3 regions of the Thauera sp. SDU_THAU2 genome follow, and region 3 is predicted to be linked to each of the others. Evidence: riboswitches for the same ligand, from Rfam matches in the RefSeq annotation. Region 3 holds a riboswitch; each other region holds the start of a gene.
What was found. A riboswitch is a leader RNA that binds a small molecule or an ion and turns the genes downstream of it on or off. The one in region 3 is predicted to bind cobalamin.

Region 1: linked by a shared signal. The riboswitch ahead of AAFL97_RS23390 (TonB-dependent receptor plug domain-containing protein) and the one ahead of bluB (5,6-dimethylbenzimidazole synthase) in region 3 are both predicted to bind cobalamin.
Region 2: linked by a shared signal. The riboswitch ahead of AAFL97_RS12520 (ABC transporter substrate-binding protein) and the one ahead of bluB (5,6-dimethylbenzimidazole synthase) in region 3 are both predicted to bind cobalamin.

Annotation. Positions count from the first base shown of each region.
Region 1 covers NZ_JBBWUN010000003.1:4,643,866-4,647,133, forward strand. The annotation lists gene AAFL97_RS23390 (TonB-dependent receptor plug domain-containing protein) at 1-1,201, opposite strand, end outside; cobalamin riboswitch at 1,345-1,567, opposite strand; cobalamin riboswitch at 1,698-2,017, shown strand; gene AAFL97_RS23395 (TonB-dependent receptor) at 2,158-3,268, shown strand, end outside.
Region 2 covers NZ_JBBWUN010000003.1:2,370,077-2,373,344, forward strand. The annotation lists gene AAFL97_RS12515 (FecCD family ABC transporter permease) at 1-897, opposite strand, end outside; gene AAFL97_RS12520 (ABC transporter substrate-binding protein) at 894-1,916, opposite strand; cobalamin riboswitch at 2,033-2,224, opposite strand; gene AAFL97_RS12525 (MFS transporter) at 2,271-3,268, opposite strand, start outside.
Region 3 covers NZ_JBBWUN010000003.1:3,086,001-3,089,268, reverse strand. The annotation lists gene rnr (ribonuclease R) at 1-668, shown strand, start outside; gene rlmB (23S rRNA (guanosine(2251)-2'-O)-methyltransferase RlmB) at 661-1,425, shown strand; cobalamin riboswitch at 1,608-1,795, shown strand; gene bluB (5,6-dimethylbenzimidazole synthase) at 1,847-2,581, shown strand; gene AAFL97_RS16085 (nitrate- and nitrite sensing domain-containing protein) at 2,721-3,268, shown strand, end outside.

The sequences.
Region 1 (3,268 bases), 1.6 Mb from region 3:
CGACGGCCGGTTGCCATTTCGGTGCGGATTCGAATACCGGACGGAACTGCACGTAGGCGCCATAGGCTTCGGCCTGGTGGTCATGGACTTCGGTGATGTCGTCGCGGGCACGGTAGCGCTGGCTGTCCACACCGAACACGAGTTCGTGCGCGCCGGGCAGCACGGCGGTGGCCTGGGCCTGCACGCCCCAGTCCTTGAAGCCCCAGTAGTCCTTGTCGTTGATCACGCTGATGCCGCCGCCCGGCAGGTTGTAGACGCGGGTGTAGTCGGTGTCCCACTTGTTGAAGTGGCCCTTGACGAAATAGCGGAAGCTGTCGTTCGGCGCATGCTCGAAGGTCGCCGTCAGGATGTGGTGGTCGCGGACGTTGCGCGTGTCACGGTTTTGCGTCGGCCGGGCGAAATCGAGATCGGCGTCGGTGTATTGGTAGAACAGCTCGGCGCGCGCATTGTTGCCGAAGTTCTGCGCCAGCTTGGCGCCGACCGTGGTGACTTCGTAGGCGCGCTTGCGCTTGGTCAGCGTCGCCGTGGTGTCGCTGCGGCGATAGGGCTCGTAGCCGTCGGATTCGTTGTGGCTGGCGAAGGCGAGGAACTCGAATGCGCCGAGGCCGTTCTCGAACACGCGCTCGACGCGGCCTTCGGCATTGATGCCGCCGAAAGTGTCCACGCCGATGCTGGCCTGGCCGGAATATTCGCTGCTCCGGGCGCGGCGGGTGACGATGTTGATGACGCCGGAAATGGCCTGGGTGCCGAAGAACAGGCTCTGCCCGCCCTTCAGCACTTCGATGCGCTCCACCGCGGCGGCCGGCAGCGTATCGATGTAGATGCCGCCGTACAGGCGGTTGTTGAGGCGCACGCCGTCGAGCAGGATCAGGGTGTCGTCGGTGCGGCCGCCGAGCAGCGACACCGCGGTGTAGTCGAAGGGGCCGTTCTTGGGCGCGATGAACAGGCCGGGCACGTACATCTGCAGCACCCGCGCCACGTCCGCGCTGGGGCCAGCGCGCTCGATCTGCTCGCGGGTGACGATTTCGGTCTTGCTGCCGAACTGGGCCAGTTCGGCGGTGGTGGTGGTCTCCACCGAGGGTGCCTCGATCACGACGCTGTTGAGCGTGACGGTGGGCGTCACGGCCCACAGCGGCTGGCACAAGGCCGCGCAGGAGAGCGCCAGCGCGGAGCGGAGGCCTTGAGGAATGGAAGTTTTCATGATGTGTCGCATCGCCTGCAAACGGCAAAAAAGTACGTGCAGACCGTGCGTCCCTGCGGCGACAGCAGACGATTGCGGCATGCGACGGAGAAAGCTTCTGCCGGCACGCGCACAAAAGACGGACAACCCACACCCCGGAGTTGGTACTTCTTCCTGATCCGGCCGGTCTTCTGGCTCGCCTTCGACCGATGCCACCGCCTTCCCGGGCAACTGAACGGCCCAGTGGCATGGATGGCGGCATCTGAAAGGTTTACAGCAGCGGGGGCTGCGCCGGGATGGCGAGGCTGACGAGCCTCGTGTACCGGACTTCCCGTTTCACCCGGCCACGCGGCTGCGCGGACGGACACCGGATCAAGTGGCGGCGAGCATACGCAATCGGATGTAGCGTCGCAAGCTTGTGCCTGCACTGCGAAACCCGGCTTGCCAGGCATCGGCGTCGCTGCCGTAGCGATATACTGCCCGTCGCGTCGATGTGGCTGCGCACCTGTGCGTGGCGCGATCGACGAGAACTACAGGTGCTGGGCATCCACCTTCGAGGGAGGTGCCTGGGTAAACGGGAACAAGGTGCGTGCGGCCGGAGCGATGATGGCTTCGGTGGCACAAGGCCTTGGCTGCCCCCGCAACGGTAAGCACATCGGGATTCACCCCGGCTCCGGCCGTCGAGCGATCGACGCCCGGGCCAGCCACTGATGCGCCACGTGGCTTCCGCCGAGGAAGCGCGCGAACGCATCGGGAAGGCGGTGAGTCCGGTATCCGGCGCTGTGCGCCCGGATACGCTGTGCGAGCCCGGAGACCGGCCTGTTGGCGTCGTGCATCCCGCGTCGGATGCGCGGCTTTTGGCAACAGACCGTCTGCGGGGAAGCAGGTGGTGGCTCCAGGTGGTCCGGATGTCGTGTGCATCGGGTGACGTGGTGTGCCGCTGCGCATGTCCGGACGGTCAGCACTGCGATCTGACCATGAAACTCACCAAATCTTGTGTTTCCCGCCGTAGCCCGGCGAAGCTTCGCCCGCTCCCCTTCGCCCTGCTGGCGGCATTCCTGTCCGCGCCCGCCGTGGCGCAGACCACCTTGGCACCGGTGGAGGTGACGGCCGTGCCCGACGGCAGCCTGGGCCTGAACCGGCCGTCCGCCACCGGCAGCCGCACCGGCCTGTCCGCGCAGGAGCTGCCAGCCAGCCTGGAGCAGATGGATGCCGACACGATGCGCCGGCGCGGCGACTTCGGCGTCGTCGAGGCCGTCACCCGCACGACCGGCCTGACTTCGCAGGGCACCGGCGGCAACGGCGGCCTGTCGTTTTCCGTGCGCGGTTTCGCGGGCGTGAATTCGGTTGGTGTCGCCGAAGACGGCGCGCGCATCGGCACCGCCGCCGGCACGATCAACTATCCCAACACCAGTTGGGGTTACGAGCGCATCGAAGTGCTGCGCGGCCCGGCTTCGATCGTCTCTGGCGCCGGCACGGCGGGCGCCGTCATCAACGCGGTGCGCAAGCAGCCCAGCCGCGAGCGTTCCACCGAACTGCTGCTGGGCCTGGGCCAGTACGACACCTACCGCCTGGGCTTGGGCGCCACCGGCCCCATCGGCGAGATCGCCAGCTATCGCGTCGACGTCTATGGCCACCAGTCGGATGCCAAGCGCGACCATGCGCGTTCGCACGGCGGCAAGCTCATGAGCACGCTGCGACTGCAGCCGTCGAGCGATCTGCGCTTCGAACTTCTGGCCGACTTCAGCGAGCAGAAGCCGGGGGACTACTGGGGCACGCCGGTCTACAACGGCAAGGTGATGAAGCATCTGCGCCACGAGAACTACAACGTCACCGACGGCGTCGTCCGCTACAAGGACACCCGCCTGCGCGCGCGGGCCGAATGGACGGCCAACGAGTGGCTGAGCATCCGCAACGAGGTCTATCACTTCGCTTCCGACCGGCACTGGAAGAACGTCGAGGGCTATCGCTACGACCCGGCGACGGACACGGTGTCGCGCTCCGACTACCTGGAAATCTTCCACGACCTGGAGCAGACGGGCAACCGCCTGGAAGCGACCATCACCGCCGGCCAGCACAAGGCGGTGC
Region 2 (3,268 bases), 720 kb from region 3:
CAAGGCGCTGAGCGGCACCAGGCGGGCATGGCGCACGCCCACCAGCAGGCGCACCGCGTGCGGAATGACCAGGCCGACGAAGCCGATCGAACCGACGATCGACACCATCACCGCCGTCACCAGCGCCGCACAGCCGATCAGCACCAGGCGCACCTGCCGCACCGGAATGCCGAGGCTGGCGGCCGAGTCGGCGCCGAAGGTGAAGGCGTCCAGCGAACGGCGATGCCAGATGCAGACCAGCAGGCCGACCAGCACCACCGGCACCGCCAGCGTGACCGAATGCCAGCGCACGCCGCTGAGATTGCCCAGTAGCCAGAACATGATGCCGCGCGCCTGCTCGGCGCTCGCCGACTTGGTGATCAGGAAGGCGGTGAGCGCATTGAACAGCTGCGAGCCGGCGATGCCGGCGAGGATGATCTGGCCGCCACCGGTGCCACCGCGCGCCGAATGCGCCAGCATCGCCACCAGCAGGAAGGCGGCGATGGCACCGACGAAAGCGCCCATCGACAGCGAGATCGCGCCGGCGCCGATGCCGGCGAGCGTGACCAGCACCGCACCGGTCGACGCACCGGCCGAGATGCCCAGCAGATAGGGTTCGGCCAGCGGGTTGCGCAGCAGCGACTGCAGGATCAGGCCCGAAATAGCCAGCCCCGCGCCACAGGCGGCGGCGACGATGGTGCGCGTCAGGCGGTAGTTCCAGACGATGCCCTCGTCGATCGGGTCGAGCACATAACCGGCCTCCCACAGCTTGTTCGCCAGCACCTGGCCGATCACCGGCAGGCTGATCGGCGTCTCGCCGATCGCCACGCCGGCGGCCACCGCCAGGCACAGCAGCGGAACAACCCACAGGCCGTGCCCGAAAACGGGCACGACCAGGGAATGGCCGGCACGGCTCATCGCTTGATCCTGGCGGCTTCCTCGGCCAGTTGCTCGATGCCGGCGACCATGCGGGTGCTGGCCTGCATGGCATCGGCGTCCATGATGACGATGCGCTTGTGCTTGACCGCTTCCATGTTGCGCGTCACCGGGTCGGACTTGAGGAATTCGAGCTTCTTCTCATGGTCGTCGGCCGGGAAGCGGCGGCGATCCATGCGCGCGATGATCAGGATGTCCGGGTTGGCCTTGGCGATGGTTTCCCAGCCCACGGTCGGCCATTCCTCGTTGGACTCGATGACGTTGCGGATGCCCAGCGAGGCCAGCATGTAGTCGGCGACGCCCTTGCGGCCAGCCACATAGGGGTCGATCTCGAGGTCGGCGCTGGAGAACCAGAACACCGCCGACAGCTTGTCCGCACCGTTCGCGCGCGCCTTTTCCTGGGCAGCGGCGACACGGGCCTTGTAGCTGTTCACCAGCTCTTCGCCGCGCGCCTGCACGTCGAAGATCTGCGCGAGCTGCTGCACGCCCTTGTAAACACTGGCGATGTCGAAAGGCTGCAGGCGGGTGCCGTCGGCGCCGACCAGGTTGTCCTTGCCTTCGCAGTCGGACGGCAGGATGTAGGTCGGGATGTTCACGTCATGGAACTGCTCGCGGGTGCCGACCACGCCTTGCGGGCCGACCATCCACTCGAACTGCACGGCAACCAGTTCGGGACGCTTGCCGAGCACCGCCTCGAAGCTCGGGTCGTTGTCGGCCAGGCGCTCGACCTTGGCATTCTGTTCGGCGAATTCCGGCGATACCGAGTTGAACCACAGCGAGGTGCCGACCAGCTTGTCGCCCAGGCCCAGCGCGTAGAAGGCTTCCGTACCGCCCTGGCCGATGGTCACGGCCTTGGTCGGCGCCTTGGCGAACTTCAGTTGCTGGCCGCAGTTCTCGACGGTGAGCGGGTACTGGGTCGGCGCGGCGAAGGCGGCGGCGGACAGGCCGAGGCCGGCGAACAGAACGGCAAGGCGGGAAACTTCGAGGCTGGGCAGTGCCATGGATGCGATCTCCAATTGGGCGTATACATGGCGGTGTGCAGCATGGAAAGCACATCCCGGATGAGGACAGGCCGAGGCCGTCGCGGGATTGCCCTTCCCGGACACCCCGCCGGTCTATGGTCAACGATGCGGCCGGCAGGTCTCCTGACTCGCGCTTCGTCGCCTCGCTCCAGCCTTCCCGGGCAAGCCAGTGGCATCGTGGAGCAGGCTCGGCGCCTACAGTTGCGGGGGCAGTTCCGTTTGGGGCCATGCGGCCCTTGCGGATTCCCAATTAATTCCTTGCGGAAACCGGTGCGGCGCGATTATAGCCCGAGCATTTGGCGCATTGCATCATCGTCCTGTCCTGTGCTGGCGTCATGCCGGGCGGGGCAGTGCGGCCCGGGCAAAGGCGAAATACAGCGTACTCGAGGCCGGAAAGGCCGCCGCCACGCTCCAGGCCAGCACACCGGCGCCCGGCTCGGCCGGTATCCCGGCGAACAGCTTGCCCAGCAGCATGTTGCCGAACAGCACCATCAGCCCGCCGGCCGAGGCCAGCGCACCGTAATGCACCGGCAGCAGGCGCCGGCGGGCGAAGACCGGCACCAGCGCCATCGCCACCGGCACCGCACACATCTGGCCGGCCGTCAGCAATACCACCGTCAGCACTGCCGGCAGCAAGCGCCAGATGCCGGCCAGCGGCGGGATGGCCGACCACAGCGCCAGATTGACGAAAGCCGCCGCCAGCAGCGCAAAACCCAGCACCAGCGGCAGCCGCGGCGGCAGGCGCTTGCACAGCGCCGCCAGCGGCATCTGGCAGCTCACCACCAGCACCGAGGCCAGCGCGAACAGCCAGGCCATGTCGCGCGCGCCGCCCTGCGAACGCTCCAGCTCCACCGGCAGGCCCAGGTACATCTGGTTATAGCTCAGCAGATAGCTGCTGTAGAACAGCATGAACAGCAGGAAAGGACGGTTGGCGAACAGCTCGCGCCAACCCCAGCCGCCCGCCCCCGGCGCAGCCGGCTTCAGCGCCGGCAGCCGCGACCACAGCACCAGCAGCGCCAGCAGGAACACGCCGGCACTGACCAGCGCCATCTGCATGAAGCCGATGTCGAACAGCAGGCTGCCGAGCAGCGGCCCCGCCACCGCGCCCACTTCGCCATACACCGCGAACTGGGCGAAGATGTTGCGCCCCTTGCCGTCAGGCTGCGCATCGATGCGCGCCGCCAGCGCCTCCATGCAGGGCGAGAACAGCGCGCCGCCGATGCCGGTGAGGCAGGCGCCGAGCAGCAGCATCGCCGCCGAATCGGCAGCGGCGAAGCACAGATAGCCGGCGATGCGCACCACGCAGCCGCACAGGATCAGCGTGCGGCAGC
Region 3 (3,268 bases):
CGCCGGCCGCTGCCGCACCGGCCGCTGCCGCACCGGCCGTTGCCGAGGCATCGCAGGCAGCCGAAACTTCCGCTGTGGCCGAAGTTGCTGCTGCGTCCGTGCCGAAGCCTGTTGCTGCACCGAGGCGGCGTTCGCGCGCCAGCGCCTCCGCTACCCCGAAAGCAGTGGCGTCTCCTGCAGCCGAGGCGGAGGCCCGCCCGGCACCGGCCAAGGCCGCCCGCGCCGGGACCCGCGTGCTCGACGATATCCGGCAGAAGGTGGTCGACCAGGAGGCTGCGGCGGTCAAGCTGGCTGCCGAAGAGGCAGCGGCCATCAAGGCGCGCAAGACTGCCGCCGGCAAGGATGGCAAGGCGGAGAAGAAGAAGGAGAAGGCCGGCAAGAAGGACAAGGACGCTGCGGACAAGGGCAAGAAAGCCAAGGCAGTGAAGGCGAAGGCCAAGGCCGGCAAGGCCAAATCGGCCGAGAAGGCAGAGAAGAAGGCGAAGAAGGCCGGCAAGAAGGAGAAGGCGGAAAAGGCCGGGAAAGCGAAACCGGCCAAGCCGGCGAAGCTTGCCAAAGCGGCCAAGGCCGCGCCTGCAGCCGCTGCCGAGCCGGTAGAATCGCGCGCCTCGAAACCGGCCGCGCGTTCTGGCGGCAAGACCTCCGCGAAGGAAAAACGCCGTGCCTAAGACGACCGCAAACACGAACGCCAGCGCCGCCAGCCGGCTGATCTACGGTTTCCATGCCGTGTCGGCCAAGCTGCGGCATGCGCCGGACTCGGTGCTGGAAGTCCATCTATCGGCCGACCGCAAGGACGCACGGGTGAAGAAGTTCGTCGCCCAGGCCGAGGCTGCCGGCGTCCGCATGCTGTATTGCGAAGGCGACAAGCTCGATGCCATGGTCGGCACCCGCCGGCACCAGGGCGTAGTGGCGAAGGTCGATGCGACGCGGCGCGACATCAAGCTCGCCGACGTGCTCGACAGCCTGGAAGAGAACGCGCTGATCCTGGTGCTGGACGGCGTGCAGGATCCGCACAACCTCGGCGCCTGCCTGCGCGTCGCCGACGCGGCCGGTGCGCATGCGGTGGTCGCGCCCAAGGACCGCGCGGTCGGCCTCAACGCCACCGCGGTCAAGGTCGCCAGCGGTGCGGCCGACACCGTGCCCTACATCACCGTCACCAACCTGGCGCGCGCGCTGCGCGAGATGCAGGAGGCCGGCGTATGGGTGGTCGGTGCCGCCGGCGAGGCGGAGAAGTCGCTGTACGACATCGACCAGAAAGCGCCGGTGGCCTGGGTGCTGGGCGCCGAAGGCGACGGCCTGCGCCGGCTGACGCGCGAGACTTGCGACGAGCTGGCGCGGATTCCGATGCTCGGCAGCGTCGAGAGCCTGAACGTGTCGGTGGCGAGCGGCATCTGCCTGTTCGAGGCGCGCCGCCAGCGCGGATGAGCGGTGGCGGCCGTGGGGAGCCTGCGCTGCGGGAAGGTGGAACGGGCTGCGCGGAGCCGAGGGCGAAACTCATCACCCCCGGCGTGTGCCGCCGTCGATGGGTTTCGCCGCCTTCCACATCCGGCTCGCCGAGCGGTGGCAGCGTACCTTGCCAGCCGCAGCGCGATTCAATACGCTTCACGTCTTTCGAGCTTCGGGGTGCCCGCGCCTGCGCGGGAGAATCGGGAAAGCGGTGCAAATCCGCTGCGTGCCCAGCGCCGTGAAGGGGACCGTCCGGGCAAGGTTTGCCCAGCCACTGGCCTGCAAATGCCGGGAAGGCGCCCGGACGGGATGATCCTCAGCCGGAAGACCGGCCCCGGAAGCGTTCAACAGCCGTCTGGTCGGCGCGCTGTCCACTGCTTCACGACAAGGGGACGACTCCGTGAGCAGCCATGCGCAAACCATCCAGACCGATCCATCCTTCAGCGCTGCCGAGCGCGCCGCCGTCTACCGCGCGATCCATACCCGGCGCGACGTGCGCGGGCAGTTCCTGCCCGATCCCATTGCCGACGAGGTGCTGGCGCGCGTGCTGACCGCCGCCCATCACGCGCCTTCGGTCGGCTTCATGCAGCCCTGGGACTTCGTCATCGTGCGTTCGCGTCAGGTGCGCGAGCGGATCCATCGCGATTTCCTCGCCGCCCATGCCGAAGCCGAGCAGATGTTCGAGACCGGCAAGCGGGGCACGTACCGCAAGCTGAAGCTGGAAGGCATCCTTGAAGCGCCGCTCAACCTGTGCATCACCTGCGATCGCAGCCGCAACGGCCCGGTGGTGCTCGGCCGCACCCACATGCCGGAGATGGACATCTACAGCGCGGTCTGCGCGGTGCAGAACCTGTGGCTGGCGGCGCGTGCCGAAGGGCTGGGGGTGGGCTGGGTCAGCATCCTGCACCCGCAGGCGCTGCGCGAGACGCTCGGCATCCCGGACGGAATCGTGCCGATCGCCTATCTCTGCATCGGCCATGTCAGCCATTTCCATCAGCGCCCGGAGCTGGAGTCGGCCGGCTGGCTCAAGCGCATGCCGCTGACCGAGCTGCTGCATTTCGATCGTTGGCAGGGCGAGGCGGACGAAGCGGGCGAGCGTTTCGCCGACGCCGTCTCGCGCGTCATGCCGGCATAACCGGGCCACCATTCCGCTTTTTCGGCCTTCGCGCAGCCGCCGCTCGGTGTGGCGCGCACAGGCTTGCACGGCAATTGCTTGTTGCTGTGGCCACGGTCATTCCGGCCGAGGCCATGGCAACGAGGATTCCGGAGAGAGGATGAAGACGGCGCTCGCATTTCTGCTCGCAGCGCGCCGCTGCGAAATCGACGATCTCGAACGGCTCGCGCTCAGTTGCGAACTGGTGCAGGCGGTCAGTGAACTCGTCCACCAGCTCCAGCGGGAACGCGGCGCTTCCAACGTCTTTCTCGGCTCGGAAGGCGCCCGCTTCGGCCCCCAGCGCGAAGCGCAACTGCTTGCCAGCCGGGCCGCGGAGGCCGAGGTCCGGAGCTGGCTCAAGCGCCCGGAACTGGGCGGCGAGAAGTCGGGCGGCGCGGTGCATGGCGGCTCGCGCCTGCTGACGCGCATCGCGCTTGCGCTGCATGCGCTGGATGCCTTGCCCGGGCTGCGCGGCGACATTGCCGCCCGGCGCTGCCGGCCCGATGTGTCGACCGCGCGCTACAGCGAGATCATCGCGGCCTTGCTCGCGCTGGTGTTCGAGGCTGCCGACGTGGCGGTCGATCCCGGGGTTTCGCGGCTGCTGGTCGCGCTGTTCAACCTGATGCAGGGCAAGGAGTTCGCCGGCCAGGAGCGCGCGCTGGGCGCGGC